Regions from separate parts of the Streptomyces sp. NPDC091377 genome, predicted to be linked through region 3. Evidence: predicted binding sites of a transcription regulator. Region 3 holds the regulator's gene; each other region holds the start of a gene.
The links. The regulator HspR, encoded in region 3, represses chaperone genes until heat shock. The targets are predictions, from matches to a motif close to TTGAGNNNNNNNNNCTCAA.
Positions count from the first base shown of each region.

Region 1: the regulator HspR is predicted to act here: its motif matches at 3,589-3,607, upstream of dnaK (molecular chaperone DnaK).
Region 2: the regulator HspR is predicted to act here: its motif matches at 4,501-4,519, upstream of lon (endopeptidase La).

Region 1 covers NZ_JBIVUE010000007.1:242,110-248,247, reverse strand. The annotation lists gene ACIQNG_RS18000 (ATP-binding protein) at 129-1,190, shown strand; gene ACIQNG_RS17995 (hypothetical protein) at 1,187-2,989, shown strand; gene ACIQNG_RS17990 (OsmC family protein) at 3,052-3,477, shown strand; gene dnaK (molecular chaperone DnaK) at 3,653-5,557, shown strand; gene ACIQNG_RS17980 (helix-turn-helix domain-containing protein) at 5,616-6,138, opposite strand, start outside.
Region 2 covers NZ_JBIVUE010000019.1:142,335-148,472, reverse strand. The annotation lists gene ACIQNG_RS32050 (ATP-binding protein) at 4-1,113, opposite strand; gene ACIQNG_RS32045 (response regulator transcription factor) at 1,110-1,850, opposite strand; gene ACIQNG_RS32040 (spermidine synthase) at 1,968-2,636, opposite strand; gene ACIQNG_RS32035 (YfbM family protein) at 3,016-3,525, opposite strand; gene ACIQNG_RS32030 (GNAT family N-acetyltransferase) at 3,522-4,298, opposite strand; gene lon (endopeptidase La) at 4,542-6,138, shown strand, end outside.
Region 3 covers NZ_JBIVUE010000012.1:72,130-78,267, forward strand. The annotation lists gene dnaK (molecular chaperone DnaK) at 1-501, shown strand, start outside; gene grpE (nucleotide exchange factor GrpE) at 498-1,151, shown strand; gene dnaJ (molecular chaperone DnaJ) at 1,209-2,390, shown strand; gene ACIQNG_RS24895 (heat shock protein transcriptional repressor HspR) at 2,396-2,857, shown strand; gene ACIQNG_RS24900 (substrate-binding domain-containing protein) at 3,079-4,185, shown strand; gene ACIQNG_RS24905 (LuxR C-terminal-related transcriptional regulator) at 4,605-5,636, shown strand; gene ACIQNG_RS24910 (LuxR C-terminal-related transcriptional regulator) at 5,599-6,138, opposite strand, start outside.

The DNA of each region.
Region 1 (6,138 bases), on a different contig from region 3:
CCCGACCCCGCCCCGTAGCCCGGTAATTCGGCTGCGTCCGTCGCTCCGCGCGCTCACACTGGTCCGGCGGGCCGCGGTCGTCGTGCCGTCGGGTGCCCGTTCTCCCAGCCCTCCCCAGGAGCCCCTTCTTGCAGTCGGTCGTCACCGTCACCCCCGCCCGGATACCCGAACTGCTCCTCGGTCTGGCGACCGTACGGCCGGTCTTCCTGTGGGGGGCGCCCGGGATCGGGAAGTCCTCCCTGGTGCGGAAGTTCGCCGAGTCCCTGGGCCTGGAGTGTGTGAGCCTGCTCGGCACCCAGCTCGCGCCGGAGGACCTCATCGGGGTGCCGCAGATCCGCGACGGGCGCTCGGTGTTCTGCCCGCCCGAGACGATCGCCCGCGACGAGCCGTACTGCCTCTTCCTGGATGAGCTGAACGCGGCGTCGCCCGATGTGCAGAAGGCGTTCTACTCGCTGATCCTGGACCGCCGCATCGGCGACTACGACCTCCCCGAGGGCTCCATCGTCATCGGCGCCGGGAACCGCGCCACCGACAACGCACTCGCCCGGCCCATCGCCTCCGCCCTGGTCAACCGGCTCGCCCATGTCCACCTGGAGGCGTCCCCCAAGGACTGGCTGGTGTGGGCCGGGGAGCACGGCATCCACCCCTGGGTCCTGGACCACGTCACCGACCGGCCCGACCACCTGTGGTCCAAGCCGCCCAAGACCGAGGAGCCGTTCTCCACCCCCCGCTCCTGGCACATGCTCTCCGACGCGCTCCACTCCTTCGGCGCCGACCTGGACGAGGAGACCCTCAAGGTCCTCGCGCACGGCATGCTCACCCCCGCCCACGCCACCGCCTTCTGCGGCTACGTCAAGATCGTGCGCAGCCGCTTCGGCATCGAGGCGATCCTCAAGGGTGACGCCCGCTGGCCGCACCGCGTGGAGGACCGCGACCTGCTGTACTACCTCGCCGAGTCGTTCCGCGGCCGGCTGGTCAAGGAACTGCCCGCCGACAAGGACCACCTGTCGGCCAACGGCCGCCAGGCCGCCTACCGCGCCAAGTCGCTGCTGGTGCAGCTCGCCGAGATCTCCGTAGAGATCGCCCAGGGCGTCATCGCCTCCGACACCGACGGCAACCCGGTCCTGCCCGCCTGGTTCCTGATCGAGGCCGCGCGGGACATGCCGCGCCTCGTGGAGGCCCGCCGGTGAGCCGGGACCGGGGCGGCAAGGCGAAGAAGAAGCGCGACCTCGCCGCCGAGGGGTACGCCGAGGGCCTGCGCCTGGTCATGGCGAACCCGGCGCTGAAAGCGGTCGACTTCGACACCTGCCGCCACGAGGAGTGCGCACTGGCGCCCCGGGACGGGCTGATCCGCGTCGACTCCGACGGCGTGCTCCACTCCCACCCGGACCGGCTCGCCGACGGACGGGACTGGGCCTGGGCCATCGCCCACGCCGTCATCCATCTCGGCTTCGGACACCTCCCGGCCGCCAAGGGCGAACGCCGACAGCCCGACCGGTACGACGTCGCCGCCCGCTGCGTGGTCGTCAACCGCTTCCTGCTCACCTTCACCATCGGCCGCACCCCCGAGCACCTGCCCACCGGCTACCCCGACGGCGACGAGGAGCACCTCGCCGCCCGCTGGCGCCGCGACGGACTGCCCACCGCCTACGAACGCTGCGGCACCGCCGACGGCGCCCCCGACCAGCACTTCGCCCCCTGGCGCGGCTGGGGCGGACAGCCCCCGGACTGGCGGCTCGCCTTCGCCACCGCCCTCACCCGCAGCATGTCCGCCGCCCTTGACCTCGCGGGCGGCCGACGCACCACCCTGGACGGCGACCTCGCGCCCCGCAGGCCCTGGGAGAAGGCGCTGAGCTGGTTCATCTCCTCCTACCCGCTGCTCGGCGGCATCGCGGCCGGCATCACCCTGGTCGCCGACGCCGAACTCGCCCGCGCCCACGGCATCTCCGTCGCCGCCGTCAACGCCGAGGCGGGCGAGATCTACGTCAACCCGCTCCAGCGCTTCGAGGACGAGGAGTGGCGGTTCATCCTGGCCCACGAGATGCTGCACGCCGCCCTGCGCCACGGCGACCGCTGCGGCACCCGCGACCCCTACCTCTTCAACATCGCCGCCGACCACGTCATCAACGGCTGGCTGCGCGAGATGGACGTCGGCACCATGCCCGAGGGCCTCCTCCACGACCCGGCGCTGGCCGGTCTGTCCACCGAGGAGGTCTACGACCGTATCGCCGGGGACCCGCGGCGCGCCCGTCGGCTGTCCACCCCGCGCGGCAAGGGCGCGGGCGACATCCTCGGCGGCCCCCTGGGCAGCCCCCGCGACCACTGCGACCTCGACGCGTTCTACCGCCGCGGCCTCGCAAACGGCCTGCTGCTCCACGAACGCCAGGAACGCGGCCACCTGCCCGGCGGTCTGATCGAGGACATCCGCGCCCTCAGCCACCCCCCGCTGCCCTGGGACGCCCGCCTCGCCCGCTGGTTCGACGCGTTCGTGCCCCGCCCGGAACCGGTCCGGTCCTACGCCCGCCCCTCCCGCCGCCAGTCCTCCACTCCGGACATCCCCCGCGCGGGCCGGTACTTCCCGCCCGAGGAGATCGCCCGCTGCACCTTCGGCGTCGTCCTCGACACCTCCGGCTCCATGGACCGCACCCTGCTCGGCAAGGCCCTCGGCGCCATCGCCTCCTACGCCGAGGCCCGGGACGTCCCCGCCGCCCGGGTCGTCTTCTGCGACGCGGCCCCGCACGACGCCGGCTACCTCCCGGTCACCGAGATCGCCGGCCGGGTCCGCGTCCACGGCCGGGGCGGTACGGTCCTCCAGCCCGGGATCGATCTGCTGCACCGCGCGGACGACTTCCCGAGGACCGCGCCGCTGCTGGTCATCACGGACGGCTGGTGCGACGTCCTGCGGGTGCGCCGCGAGCACGCCTACCTCGTTCCGCAGGGTGCCAGACTGCCGTTCACCGCCCGTGGTCCGGTGTTCCGCGTGCGGTGAGCCGGAATGTGATCGGATAGGGCGTGAGTACGAGCAGTCGTATGTGAAAGGAAGACATATCCGTGGCCACCACGCGCTCCGCACACACCGTCTGGGAAGGCAACCTGCTCCAGGGCAGCGGCGTCGTCACCTTCGACTCCTCCGGCATCGGCGAGCAGCCGGTGTCCTGGCCGTCGCGGGCCGAGGCGGCGAACGGCAAGACCAGCCCCGAGGAGCTGATCGCCGCCGCCCACTCCAGCTGCTTCTCCATGGCCCTGTCGCACGGCCTGGCCGGGGCGGGCACCCCGCCCACCAAGCTGCTGACCTCGGCGGACGTCACCTTCCAGCCGGGTGAGGGCATCACCGGGATCCATCTGACCGTCGAGGGCACCGTCCCCGGCGTCGACAACGACACGTTCGTCGCCGCCGCCGAGAACGCCAAGGCCAACTGCCCGGTCAGCCAGGCCCTCGCCGGGACGACCATCACCCTCTCGGCCAAGCTCGCCTGAACCGAGAGCGTCCCCGCCCAGGGGAACAGCCACCGCCGCATCCCGCCCGCCGGGGTGCGGCGGTGCTGTTCCCGGAGCCGTTTTCGGGGTACCTCTAAGGCGCATGCCGCATTGACAACGACCCACTCAAGTTTTGTGCTGGAGTGGTAGACGGCCCAGGTGGAAGGGGACAGCCATGACACGCGCGGTCGGCATCGACCTCGGGACCACGAACTCGGTGGTCGCCGTCCTGGAAGGCGGTGAGCCCACCGTCGTCGCGAACGCGGAGGGAGCCAGAACCACCCCGTCGGTGGTGGCCTTCGCCAAGAACGGCGAGGTACTGGTCGGCGAGGTCGCCAAACGCCAGGCGGTGACCAACGTCGACCGCACCGCCCGCTCCGTCAAGCGGTACATGGGCGACCCGGCCTGGCACTTCCCCGCGGAAGGCTCGATCGACGGCACCCGCTACCGGGCGCAGGAACTCTCCGCCCGGGTGCTCCAGAAGCTGAAGCGGGACGCCGAGTCCTACCTCGGGGAGGACGTCACGGACGCCGTGATCACCGTCCCCGCCTACTTCGACGACGCCCAGCGCCAGGCCACCAAGGAGGCCGGGGAGATCGCCGGGCTCAAGGTGCTGCGGATCATCAACGAGCCGACCGCCGCCGCCCTCGCCTACGGACTGGACCGGGGCGAGGAGCAGACCGTGCTGGTCTTCGACCTCGGCGGCGGCACCTTCGACGTCTCCCTGCTGGAGATCGGCGACGGTGTCATCGAGGTCAAGGCGACCAACGGCGACACCCACCTCGGCGGCGACGACTGGGACCAGCGGATCGTGGAGTACCTGGTCAAACGGTTCAAGGGGCAGTACGGCGTCGACCTCGGCAACGACAAGATGGCCCTCCAGCGGCTCCGCGAGGGCGCCGAGAAGGCCAAGATCGAGCTGTCCAGCTCCACCGAGACCACGATCAACCTGCCGTACGTCACCGCGTCCGCCGAAGGCCCCCTCCACCTGGACGAGAAGCTCACCCGCGCCCAGTTCCAGGAGCTGACCGCCGACCTCCTCGACCGCTGCAAGACGCCCTTCCACCAGGCGGTCAAGGACGCCGGGATCAAGCTCGCCGCCGTCGACCACGTCATCCTCGTCGGCGGCTCGACCCGGATGCCCGCCGTCACCGAACTCGTCAAGGAACTGACGGGCAAGGACCCCCACAAGGGTGTCAACCCGGACGAGGTCGTCGCGGTCGGCGCCGCCCTCCAGGCGGGGGTCATCCGCGGCGACGTCAAGGACGTGCTGCTGCTCGACGTCACCCCGCTGTCCCTGGGCATCGAGACCAAGGGCGGCATCATGACCAAGCTGATCGAACGCAACACCACGATCCCCACCCGGCGCTCGGAGATCTTCACCACCGCCGCCGACAACCAGCCCTCCGTCGGCATCCAGGTCTACCAGGGCGAACGGGAGATCGCCGCCTACAACAAGAAGCTCGGGGTCTTCGACCTCACCGGGCTGCCGCCCGCGCCGCGCGGGGTGCCGCAGGTCGAGGTGGCCTTCGACATCGACGCCAACGGGATCATGCATGTCTCCGCGAAGGACCTCGCGACCGGACGCGAGCAGAAGATGACCGTGACCGGCGGGTCCGCGCTGCCCAAGGACGACATCGACCGGATGATGCGCGACGCCGAGCAGTACGCGGAGGAGGACCGCAAGCGGCGCGAGGCGGCCGAGACCCGCAACCAGGCCGAGCAACTCGTCTACCAGACGGAGAACTTCCTCCGGGACAACGAGGAGCGCGTCCCCGCCGCGACCAAGACGGAGGTCCGGGAGGCCGCGGACGCGGTGAAGGGCCTGCTGGAGCGGGAGGCGGACACCGGTGAACTCCGTACCGCGGTCGAGCGGCTCGCGGCGGTCAGCCAGCAGATGGGGCAGGCGATGTACGCGCAGGGGGAGGACGGGTCCGGGACCGCGTCCGCGCCCCCGCCGCAGGACGACGAGGAGGGTGTCGTGGACGCGGAGATCGTCGATGACGAGAAGGACGAGAGGGACGAGAAGGGCGGAGGGGACGAGAAGGGCGGAGGCGACGGGAGGGGCGGGGGCGCCTGAGCGTCCGCGTGGCCGGCGGCGGTCCGCGGGGGCTTGCCGCCATGGCGGTCCGCGCGGGTCAGAGCAGGTCGCGGTACTCCCGCAGGATCTCCTTGGTGCGCTGGGCCGACGCCGCATGGGCCGTCAGATGGTCCAGCACCTCCAGATGCAGCGAGACCTCCGCACGCGAGTCCAGATACAGCGCACCGGTCAGATACTCCGTGAACACCATGTCGGGAAGCTCCGGCTCGGCGAAACGGAACAGTGAGAACGGGGCGTACGTCGCCGGGTGCGGGCCCGCCGCGAACTCGGCGACCTGGAGGGTGATCCGCTCCCGGTCCGCCAGATCGAGCAGCCGGTCGAGCTGGCCCCGCATCACCCCGGGGTGCTCGGACACCGGCCGCCGCAGCACCGTCTCGTCCATGATCACCCACAGCAGCGGGGGATTCGGCTCCTCCAGCAGCTTCTGCCGGGTCATCCGCAGCACCACATGCCGCTCGACCGTCTCGGGCCCGTCCTGCCCTATGGTGCCCGCGTCCAGCACGGCACGGGCGTAGTCCTCGGTCTGGAGCAGCCCCGGCACGAAATGCGGCTCGTAGGAG
Region 2 (6,138 bases), on a different contig from region 3:
AGGTCAGCTCGGTAGCGGGTGGTCGCCCGGGAGGGTGACCAGGATTCGGCAGCCGCGTTCGGATTCGGCCACTCCGATCCTGCCGCCGTGCAGATCGACCGCCCAGCGTGCGATCGCCAGCCCCAGGCCGGTTCCGCCGTCGCTGCCCGGGCCGTGCGGTCGGTTGACCGCTCCCCGGTTGAACCGCTCGAAGACCCGGTGCCACTCCGAGCGCGGTATCCCAGGCCCCTCGTCCAGCACCTCCAGCTCCAGCGACTCCGGGCGCGTGCCCCGGCGGGCCTTCAGCGTCACCCGGCCGTGCGGTGGGCTGTGCTTGACCGCGTTGTCGATCAGGTTGGCCACCACCTGGTGGATCCGCTCCGGGTCCGCGTGCGCGGTCAGCTCCGGCGGCGAGACGTCCAGATGCAGATGGACGTCCGTCCGCGTGTGGCTGCCCGAGCCCGACGCCATGTCCGCGCGGGCCGAGGCCACCATGTTGGCCTCCTTCAGCACCCCCGACAGATACGGCCACACCTCGAACCGGCGCTGCTTGAGCGGGACGACCCCGTTGTCCAGCCGGGACAGGTCCAGCAGGGTCTCCACCAGCCGACCCAGCCGCTCGGTCTGCTTCAGCGCCGTACGCATGGTCTCCGGGTCGGCCTGGGTGACGCCGTCCACGATGTTCTCCAGCACCGCCCGCAGCCCCGCGATCGGGGTGCGCAGCTCGTGCGAGACATTGGCGACCAGCTCCTTGCGCTGCTGGTCCTGCGCCTCCAGCTCGTCGGCCATCAGATTGATGGTGACGGCGAGGTCGCCCAGCTCGTCCCGCCGGTTCTCCCGCACCCGGCGGGTGTAGTCGCCGTGCGAGATCGACCGGGCCACGGTGTTCATGTCGTCCAGCGGCGCGGTCAGCGAGTGCGCCACGAACTGGGTGATCAGCAAGGTGGCGATCATCGAGAAGACCGTGATGAACCGCAGCTCGGTCTGGGTGCGCACCGCGATCATCGAAAGACCGGTGGTGATCAGCACCGAGGTGACCACCAGCGCGCCCAGCTTGGTCTTGATCGAGAACGGTCGTACGCCGCCCCAGGGCTCCCCGGGGCTCTTTCTCGCGGCCGGCCGTTCCTCGCTCATGGCGTCGGCGTCTCCAGCGCGTACCCCACCCCGTGCACCGTACGGATCCGCTCCGCGCCGATCTTCCGCCGCAGCGCCTTGATGTGGCTGTCGACGGTCCGCGTCCCCGACGCGTCCGCCCAGTCCCACACCTCCGCGAGCAACTGCTCACGGGAGAGCACCGCGCGCGGGGTGTTCGCCAGGCACACCAGCAGATCGAACTCGGTCGGCGTCAGATGCACATCCTCCGAACGCACCCGAACCCGCCGCTGGGCGTGGTCGATCTCCAGCTCACCGAGGCGCAGAATGCCGCTCCTCGGCGTGGACGCCGCGATCGCCGCCCGCTCGACCCGGCGCAGCAGGACATGCACGCGGGCCGCCAACTCCCGCATCGAGAACGGCTTGGTCATGTAGTCGTCGGCGCCGACACCCAGCCCGACCAGCATGTCGGTCTCGTCGTCACGCGCCGTGAGCATCAGTACCGGTACCGGCCGCTGGGCCTGCACCCGGCGGCAGACCTCCAGACCGTCGAAGCCCGGCAGCATGATGTCGAGGATCAGCAGATCGGGCTGCCATGCCTCGGCGGTGTCGACCGCCGACGGGCCGTCGCCCGCGGTCTGCACGAGAAATCCCTCGGCGCGCAGCCGGGCCGCGATGGCGTCGACGATCGTCGCGTCGTCCTCGACGACCAGGACTCGCCGCTGCGCGCCGGGCGTGGCTGTCGCCGCGCCGCTCTGGGAGGTGTGTGTCTGCTCCATCGCCCGCCCCTGCTGAAGTGTGCTTTCCGGAATCCGTGGGGATGATCCGTCGACTGCGCCCGACGCGTCGAAGATCCGCGTCAGGTAGGCAGCGTACGGGCTGTCACCACGCATTTGCTATCCAGGCCGGACGGCGAGATGTACGACGTCCGGAACTCCCCGGGCAACCGGCACCTCTTCGGTACGCACACGCTGGAATCCGGCATTCCCCAAGGTTCCTTCGAATTCGGGAGAGGGTTTCGCGGACCATACGGCGAGTACCCCGCCGGGCCTCAAGGCCCTTGCGCAGCTTGCGATTCCGGCTTCCGAATAGAGCCCGTCATTGCCCTCGGTGACGGTCCAGCCCGGCCCGTTGTCGATGTCGAGGCAGAGCACGTCATACGTGGCGCACGTCTCATTGACGTGGTCGATCAGATCGGTTTCCAGAACTTCCGTGCGTGGATCGGCCAGTGCCTCACGGGAGTAGGGGCCGAGCGGTCCCCGGCGATGCCAGTCGATGACCGCCGTCTCGCGCTCCACCACGGTGATCCTGCCCCAGCGCGGGTCGGCGGCGGCGTGTGCGAGCGAGAAGCCGACGCCCAGGCCGCCGATGAGCAACCGGGGTTCGGGGCGGTCGTCCAGGGCGGTCAGCGCCGCGTCGACCAGCAGTCGCTCCGAGCGGCCGTCCGAGGTGTCCATCAGGAAACAGCCGTTGGCGATGATCTGGAGCAACTCCCCGTGCCTGCGCAGCACGACCTCGCCGTACGGGCCGTCACGGCGGTCGAGGACCACCGGACCCTCGGACACGGCCGCGTCAGACGCCCTCGGGTCGGCCAACCTCGCGTCGGACCCGGCCGGGTCGGACGCGCCCGGTTCGGACACGGCCGGGTCGGACGCGCCCGGTTTCGACACGGCCGAGGCGGGCGTGGCCCGTTCACGTGCGGCGGGCTCGGCGCCGGGATCGGCGGGCTCGGCGGTGGACGCGGGGGAGGAGGCGGGCATCCGCCCATCCTGGCAGTTCTCCGCCGCGCGGCTGAAGGGATTTCCTACGGCGGTTTGACGGGATGTGAACGCGGGGAGGCGGATGCTTCCACATCGCCCGCCCACGGCGGCCCGGTCCGCGAACGGAGACCTCACACCGGCAGCGGGGGTGCCGGGCCGGGCCTGCCCTCCTGGCGTGGGGCGTTCAGTCGACCCACACCACCACGGCCTGTCGGTAGCGGGCCGCGATCCTGAGGAACCGGGTCAGGTCCTGGTAATGGGCGATCACCCAGTCCAACGGCTCGTCCCGTTCCCAGACGGCGGTCGGGTAGACACCGGCGGCGGCCAGGTCCGCCGGTCGGGCCCCGGCGGGGAGCGCCTCGGGGGTCACGGCGGCGAGGGCCTCGGTGGCCCGGCGGACCTGGTCGGGGGTGAGGTAGCGGGGCGGTCCGTAGCCCCAGTCGTCGGCGCCGGGGAGGTCCTCCTCGCCGTGGACGACGTCCACCGGGACGGGGTGGCGCCCCAACAGGAAGTGCAGGGCGTGCCAGGTCTTGTCCGTGCTGTGGGAGCGGGGCTCGCGCGGCGGGGCCTCCTCCTCCCACTCGTCCTCCTCGTCCCTCAGTTCCTCCACGCGCAGCAGCGCCCAGGCGGGGTCGGCGAGCGCGCGGTCCAGCTCCGCGGCGGTCAGGCGGACGTATCTTCCGATCATGCTCATGGCCGGATGCTAGGAGGCGGCACTGACATCGCCGTCCCCTCCGTCCTTCCTTCCCCACGGACCCCCGCCCCGCTTCCCGTGTACTTCGCGCTGGTCAGCGGGGCCACCACCCGCCAGCCCAGGGAGGTGTAGAGGGCCCGGCCCTCGGACGTGGCGCCCAGGACGGCCGTACGGGCACCCTGCTCGGCCGCCGCCCGGTGCAGGGCACGCATGACGGTCCCGGCCAGCCCGCGGCGGCGATGGGCGGGGTCCGTCTCGATCTGGTCGACCACGGCGGTGGCGCCGGTCGGCGCGACCTGTCCGCGGGCCGCGAAGGAACCGTCCGCCCCGGTGATCAGCACCCGGGTCACCCCGGCCCGCGTCCAGGTCCGCAGCCGGTAGCCCTCGGGGAGCGGGCGGGGCGGATGGAACGGAGAGTGCGGGTGGAGTCGGCGGACCGCCGGTTCGGGGGCCGGTTCGGGGGCCGGGGCGGGGAGCCGTAGCGACATCAGGGACGACGGGTCCGGGTCGATCCACCAGTCGGGACCCAGCCAGGACCCGACCAGCTCGGGCGGCGCGAACGCCTTCAGCCACACCCCGGGGCCCCGCACCGGGCCCGCCACCGCGCGGACCGTCTCCTCGGTCACGCCCTCGTTCACGGCGCCGAGGACATGCCGACGGACCTCCTTCGGCAGGCCGACGTCGATCGTCCAGCCCCAGGGCTCCGCCGTCGGTGCCGCCGCCCCGCGCGACACGACCCATCCGTCGATCCACGCCCGTACCGTCTCGTCCATCCCATTCCCCGTGACTGTCCTCGGCTCGCCCGCAAGAGCCAACCTGTAATGGTCCTTCGGCTGATTGATCTATTACTTTACCTGGTCGCGGCGGGGTCGGAATCCCCGGGTCCCCCCGGTCGTTCTGGTTCGTCACCAGGGGTGTCGCCGCCGATCGCTCAGAGCGAACAGGGGTCGGGGAACAATGAGGGGCTCACAAGCATTGAGTCGGCATAACTCAACTTGACTGCCGAAGGGGAGATCATGGCTGCTGAGTCCGCTGGGTTCGGGGCGTCCACACCGCTCACCCTGCCCGTGCTGCCGATCGACGACGAGGTCGTGCTGCCCGGGATGGTGGTACCGCTGGACCTGAATGACACAGACGTACGCGCTGCCGTGGAGGCCGCGCAGGTCGCGGCGCGGTCGGAGCCCGGCAAGCCCAGGGTGCTCCTCGTGCCGAGGGTCGACGGGGTGTACGCGACGACCGGTGTGCTCGGCACGGTCGAGCAGGTCGGCCGTCTCGCCGACGGCGATCCCGGCGCGCTGATCCGCGGGCGCGGCCGGGTGCGGATCGGTGCCGGTACGACCGGTCCCGGTGCCGCCCTGTGGGTGGAGGGCACCCGGGTGGACGAGACCGTGCCGGAGCCGCTGCCCGGACATGTCACGGAGCTGGTGAAGGAGTACAAGGCGCTGGCCACCAGTTGGCTGCGCAAGCGCGGTGCCTGGCAGGTCGTGGACCGGGTGCAGGCCATCGAAGAGGTGTCGGCGCTGGCCGACAACTCCGGATACTCGCCGTTCCTGACCACCGAGCAGAAGATCGAACTGCTGGAGACCGGTGACCCGGTCGCCCGGCTGAAGCTGGCCACCCAGCAGCTCCGCGACCACCTCGCCGAGCAGGATGTCGCCGAGACCATCGCGAAGGACGTCCAGGAGGGTGTCGACAAGCAGCAGCGCGAGTTCCTGCTCCGCCGCCAGTTGGAGGCCGTCCGCAAGGAACTGCGCGAGCTGAACGGGGAGAGCGGCAAGGAGGGCGAGGAGTCCGACGACTACCGCTCCCGGGTCGAGGCCGCCGATCTGCCCGAGAAGGTCCGCGAGGCCGCCCTCAAGGAGGTCGACAAGCTGGAGCGGTCCAGCGACCAGTCGCCCGAGGGCTCCTGGATCCGGACCTGGCTGGACACCGTCCTCGAACTGCCGTGGAACGAACGGACCGAGGACGCCTACGACATCCAGGGCGCCAAGGACGTCCTGGACGCCGAGCACGCCGGTCTGGAGGACGTGAAGGAGCGGATCACCGAGTACCTGGCGGTGCGCAAGCGGCGCGGCGACCGGGGACTCGGCGTCGTCGGCGGGCGGCGCGGCGGTGCCGTGCTCGCGCTCGTCGGCCCGCCCGGCGTCGGCAAGACCAGCCTCGGCGAGTCCGTGGCGCACGCGATGGGCCGCAAGTTCGTCCGCGTGGCGCTCGGCGGTGTCCGGGACGAGGCGGAGATCCGCGGCCACCGGCGCACCTACGTCGGCGCGCTGCCCGGCCGGATCGTACGGGCCGTCAAGGAGGCCGGGTCGATGAACCCGGTGGTGCTGCTCGACGAGATCGACAAGGTCGGCTCCGACTTCCGCGGCGACCCCGCCGCGGCCCTCCTCGAAGTCCTGGACCCGGCGCAGAACCACACCTTCCGCGACCACTACCTGGAGGTGGAGCTGGACCTGTCCGACGTGGTCTTCCTCGCCACCGCCAACGTCCTCGAAGCCATTCCGGAGGCCCTGCTCGACCGTATGGAGCTGGTCCGCCTCGACGGCTACACCGAGGACGAGAAGGTCGTCATCGCCCGCGACCACCTGCTCCCGCGCCAGTTGGAGCGGGCCG
Region 3 (6,138 bases):
ATCGACGCCAACGGCATCATGCACGTGACGGCGAAGGACCTCGGCACCGGCAAGGAGCAGAAGATGACCGTCACCGGCGGCTCCTCGCTGCCGAAGGACGAGGTCAACCGGATGCGCGAAGAGGCCGAGAAGTACGCCGAGGAGGACCACGCCCGCCGTGAGGCCGCCGAGGTCCGCAACCAGGGCGAGCAGCTCGTCTACCAGACCGAGAAGTTCCTCAAGGACAACGAGGACAAGGTCCCCGGCGAGGTCAGGACCGAGGTCGAGGAGGCTGTCGCCGAGCTGAAGGAGAAGCTCAAGGGCGAGGACAGCGCCGAGATCCGTACGGCCACCGAGAAGGTCGCCGCCGTCTCCCAGAAGCTCGGCCAGGCCATGTACGCCGACGCCCAGGCCGGGCAGGCCGCCGGTGGCGCCGAGGCCGGTGCCGAGGCGCCCAAGGCCGACGACGATGTCGTGGACGCCGAGATCGTCGACGACGAGCGCAAGGACGGTGCGGCGTGACCGAGGAGACCCCGGGCTTCGAGGAGAAGCCCGACGTCCCCTCCGGCGCGACCCCTGACGACGCCGAGCCGAAGTCCGCCCCCGAGGAGGGGGCGGCTCCGGCCGGGGACGGCACCGAGACAGCGGGTCTGGTGGCCCAGCTGGACCAGGTGCGTACGGCGCTCGGTGAGCGCACGGCGGACCTCCAGCGCCTCCAGGCCGAGTACCAGAACTACCGCCGCCGCGTCGAGCGCGACCGCGTCGCGGTCAAGGAGGTCGCCGTCGCGAACCTCCTGACCGAGCTGCTGCCCGTGCTCGACGACATCGGGCGGGCCCGTGAGCACAGCGAGCTGGTCGGCGGCTTCAAGTCCGTCGCCGAGTCGCTGGAGACCGTGGCGGCCAAGATGGGTCTCCAGCAGTTCGGCAAGGAGGGCGAGCCCTTCGACCCGACCATCCACGAGGCCCTGATGCACTCGTACGCGCCGGATGTCACCGAGACGACCTGCGTCGCGATCCTCCAGCCTGGGTATCGCATCGGCGAGCGCACCATCCGCCCCGCGCGGGTCGCGGTCGCCGAGCCGCAGCCCGGTGCGCAGACGGTCAAGCCGGAGGGCTCCGAGGAGTCCGCCGACGCCGACGACAAGGAGAGCGGTGGCCCGGACGAGGGCTGACGTTGCACTGACCACGGTGCCCACCAGGAAGCTGACGGGAGAGGAGGGACGTCGGGGATGAGTACGAAGGACTACATCGAGAAGGACTACTACAAGGTCCTCGGCGTCCCCAAGGACGCCACCGAGGCCGAGATCAAGAAGGCGTACCGCAAGCTGGCCCGGGAGAACCACCCCGACGCCAACAAGGGCAACGCCAAGGCCGAGGAGCGCTTCAAGGAGATCTCCGAGGCGAACGACGTCCTCGGTGACCCCAAGAAGCGCAAGGAGTACGACGAGGCGCGGACGCTGTTCGGCAACGGCGGCTTCCGGCCCGGCCCCGGCGGCGGAGGCAACTTCAACTTCGACCTGGGCGACCTCTTCGGAGGCGGACAGCCCCAGGGCGGAGCCGGTGGCGGCGGCTTCGGCGGCGGCCTCGGCGATGTCTTCGGGGGCCTGTTCAACCGCGGTGGCGCCGGAGCCGGGACCCGTACCCAGCCCCGGCGCGGCCAGGACATCGAGTCCGAGGTCACCCTCAGTTTCACCGAGGCGATCGAGGGCGCGACGGTCCCGCTGCGGATGTCCTCCCAGGCCCCCTGCAAAGCCTGCTCCGGCACCGGCGACGCCAACGGCACCCCCCGGGTGTGCCCGACGTGTGTCGGCACCGGACAGGTGGCGCGCGGCTCGGGCGGCGGCTTCTCGCTGACCGACCCCTGCCCCGACTGCAAGGGCCGCGGACTGATCGCGGAGAATCCCTGCGAAATTTGCAAGGGCAGCGGCCGGGCCAAGTCCTCGCGCACCATGCAGGTCCGGATCCCGGCCGGGGTGGGCGACGGACAGCGGATCAGGCTGCGCGGCAAGGGGGCCCCCGGTGAGCGCGGCGGCCCCGCGGGCGATCTGTATGTGGTCGTCCATGTCGACGCCCACCCGGTCTTCGGCCGCAAGGACGACAACCTCACCGTCACCGTCCCCGTGACCTTCGCGGAGGCGGCGCTCGGCGGCGAGGTGCGGGTGCCCACCCTCGGCGGGCCCCCGGTCACCCTGAAGCTGCCCCCCGGCACGCCCAACGGCCGCACCATGCGGGCGCGGGGCAAGGGCGCGGTCCGCAAGGACGGCACCCGCGGGGATCTGCTGGTGACGGTCGAGGTGAGTGTCCCGAAGGACCTTTCGGGGAAGGCTCGTGACGCGCTGGAGGCGTTTCGCGAGGCGACCGCGGGTGAGGACCCGCGGGCGGAGCTGTTCCAGGCCGCGAAGGGAGCTTGATCGAGATGGACCGCCGTCCGCCCCGCCTGCGCGGGGTCGTTCCCGAACTGACCGAAGAGACCCCGGTCTACGTCATCTCGGTGGCGGCCCAGCTCTCCGGTCTGCACCCGCAGACGCTGCGCCAGTACGACCGGCTGGGCCTGGTCTCCCCGGACCGTACGGCGGGCCGGGGCCGGCGCTACTCGGTCCGTGACATCGAACTGCTCCGTCAGGTGCAGGCGTTGTCGCAGGACGAGGGCATCAACCTGGCGGGCATCAAGCGCATCATCGAACTGGAGAACCAGGTCGCGGCGCTCCAGTCCCGGATCGCGGAGCTGGAGTCGGCGCTCGACGGGGCGGCGGCGACGATGCGTCAGCGCGAGGCGCAGGTGCACGCGTCCTACCGCCGTGATCTGGTGCCGTACCAGGAGGTCCAGCAGACCAGCGCGCTGGTGGTGTGGCGGCCGAAGCGGCAGCAGTCGGACTGAACGGGAATTCGGCGGAGAAAAGAGAAGGGTCGGGAGGAATGCCTCCCGGCCCTTCTCCTTGTCCAGGAATTCGTTGCGTATTCAAGGGTAAAGCGGAAAGTGATGTTGCCATGTCGTTAAGCGGTATCGCTTGACGGTGACGGCCGTTGCCGCGTTGGCTTTTCACGTATCCGGGTCGTGCAGTGCACCCGCTTCCCGTCCGCAATGAAGTGAGAACCCGAATGCGCCGAATAACCCTGTCCGTGGTGATGTCCTCGCTCGTCCTGTCGCTGGCCGGCTGCGGTGTGCTCGACATGGGCGGTGAGAGCGGCGGCGACGCCACCCCCGCCAAGGGCAATGACCTCACCATCGGACTGCTGCTGCCGGAGCAGGCCAACACCCGCTACGACAAGTTCGACCACCCCTTCTTCGAGAAGAAGGTGGCCGCGCTGACGGACGGCCAGGGCCGGGTCCGGTACGCCAACGCGGACGCGGACGCGACGCGGCAGGAGACCCAGCTCCAGGAGATGATCGACGACCGGGTGGACGCGATCGTGCTGGACGCGGTCGACGCCAAGGCCATCTCCGCCGGGGTGGCCAGGGCCAACGCGGAGGGCATCCCGGTCATCGCCTACGACCGGCTGGCCGAGGGCCCGATCGACGCGTACATCTCCTTCGACAACGAACTCGTCGGCGAGGTGCAGGGCCGCACCCTGCTGGAGGCGCTGGGCGGCGACTCCGCCTCCGACCGGATCGTGATGATGAACGGCTCGCCGACCGACCCCAACGCCGCCCAGTTCAAGCGGGGCGCGCTGACCGAGCTGGAGGGCCAGGTGACCGTCGCCAAGTCCTACGACACCGAGGGCTGGAAGCCGGAGAACGCCGAGGCCCAGATGGCCGAGGCGATCGAGGAGATCGGCCTGGACAACATCGCCGGGGTCTACTCCGCGAACGACGGCATGGCCGGCGGGGTCGTCGCGGCCCTGGAGGCGGCCGGGGTCACCAAGCTTCCACCGATCACCGGGCAGGACGCCGAACTGGCCGCCGTGCAGCGGATCATCGCCGGTGAGCAGTACATGAGCGTCTACAAGTCCTATCCGCAGGAGGCGGAGACCGCCGCGGCACTGGCGGTGGCGCGGGCGCAGGGCCGGAACATCCAGTTCGACGCGCTGACCCGGGAGCGGGTGGACAGCCCGACCCACAAGGACATTCCGGCCCAGTTGGTGACGGTGGTCGCGCTGACCGCCAAGAACATCGAGGAGACCGTGGTCGCCGAGGGTATTCACAAGCTGTCCGACATTTGCACCGCCGAATTCCAGGACGATTGCGCGGTGGCGGGGCTGTCGTAACCGCCGTGGAGCGCCGAAGTTCTGATAATCCGCGCCCGCCCCGGTTCCTCTCGGCCCGTGCGTACCGGCCCGGGTGGGTACCGGCTTTCATCGGGGGCGGGTGGTGAGCGGTGGACGGTGGTGGTGAGTCCGGCGGGCCGTGCCCCGGTCATCCGGTGCGGGCTTTCGGTGAGGCTTCCCCCACGGGCGTCGGGCGGGACTGTCATCCTGGTGGGCGGGACACCACGGAGGAGGACGGAAACCGGTGCATACCGGGATCTATACCCGTTCGTGGGCCGAGGAGCCGTGTTGCGGACCAGGTCCCGGCCGCGCATAGTTGCGGAGCCGAAGGGTCTCGTCGGTTCCGGCATCTCGGGCATGCCCGTTCGGCGGACCGAGCCGACGACACGGAGAGGCTGGAACCGGGGGTGGAATGGGCGATGGCCGGGCACGGAAGGGAGCATCCCCACGGTGCCGACCGACTGTGCGAGGCCGGGGATCGGGTGTATTCCCGGGCCGTACGGCGCGGCCGGGTGCCGCGCCGTGACGCCGAGCCGGTGCCCTGTCTGCTCGAACTCGCCCTGCTGCACCCCGATCCGGACGACATGGACTGGCTGGTGCCCACCGCGCCGCAGGAGGTCATGACCCGGCTGCTGCGCGGGGTCTACGACGAGGTCAGCGCGAGCCAGCGACGGGTGGGCGCCGCGGTGGCCGCCGTCGAGTGGTACTCGGGCCTGGGCGGCCCGGCACCCGCCTCACCGCCCGGTGAGGGCACCGCGATCCGGGTCCTGGACGGGCCCTCGCGGATCCAGGCCGCGCTCGACGAGGCGACGGAGGCGTGCACCACGGAGGTGCTCACCGTCCAGCCGGGCGGGATCCGCCGCGAGCACGAACTCTCCGAGGGCCTGCACCGGGCGCTGGCGCTGCGCGGCCGGGGCGTGCGCATGCGCGACCTGTACAACCATGTGGCCCGGCACGGACAGGGCCTGCTGAACTACCTGGAGCTGATGGGCGACGCGGTGGAGGCCCGCACGCTGGACGAGGTCATCGACCGGCTGATCCTCTTCGACCGCACGGTGGCCTTCATCCCCGCCAACGCGGACCGCACGATGGCGCTGGAGCTGCGCCACCCGGGTCTGGTGGAGTATCTGGTCACCGTCTTCGAGCGGCTGTGGCGGCTCGCGATCCCGCTGACCGCCCCGCTCCCGGACACCGGCATCGAGGGCATCTCGCACCGCGAGCAGTCCATCGCCGCGCTGCTGGCCGAGGGCCACCAGGACGCGGTGATCGCCGAACGCCTCGGCATCAGCGTCCGTACCTGCCGGGCGCACATCGCGCGGCTCTCCGAGACCCTGGGCGCCGCGAGCCGTACCCAGCTCGGGGTGCGCATCGCGCAGGTCGGTCTGGACAGCCCCACGGCGACCACCGCCGAACTCAGTCTTCCCGGTCAAGAATCCCCGACCGGGCGATGAGGTACCCGAGCTGAGCCCTGCTCTCGCTGCCGAGGGTGGCGGCGAGCTTGGCGATGTGGACCCGCGCCGTACGGACGTTCATCCCGAGGCGTTCCGCGATCACCGCGTCCGTGTGCCCTTCCACCAGCAGCCGCGCTATGGCGTGCTGGCGCGGGGTGATGCCGTTGCGGGTGGGCCGGCTGACCGGTCTGGGGTGCATGGGGGTGGCCAGCGCCCAGAGGCGGTCGAAGGTGGTCGCGAGATAGGTCACCAGGGCGGGGACCCGCAGTTCCAGGGCCAGACTGCGGTCGGTGTTGGCGGGCAGGAAGGCGACCTCGCGGTCGGCGATGATGAGCCGCTCGGTGATCTCGTCCAGGGTGCGGGCCTCGACGTCGCCGACCAGTTGCTCGTAGCGGATGATGACCAGCGGGTTGTGGCGGCGGGTGTGCTGGTAGAGGGTGCGGATCCGGCCACCTCGGGTGAGGAAGACCTGATCGCGGCGCATGGACTCGGTGTGCACGTC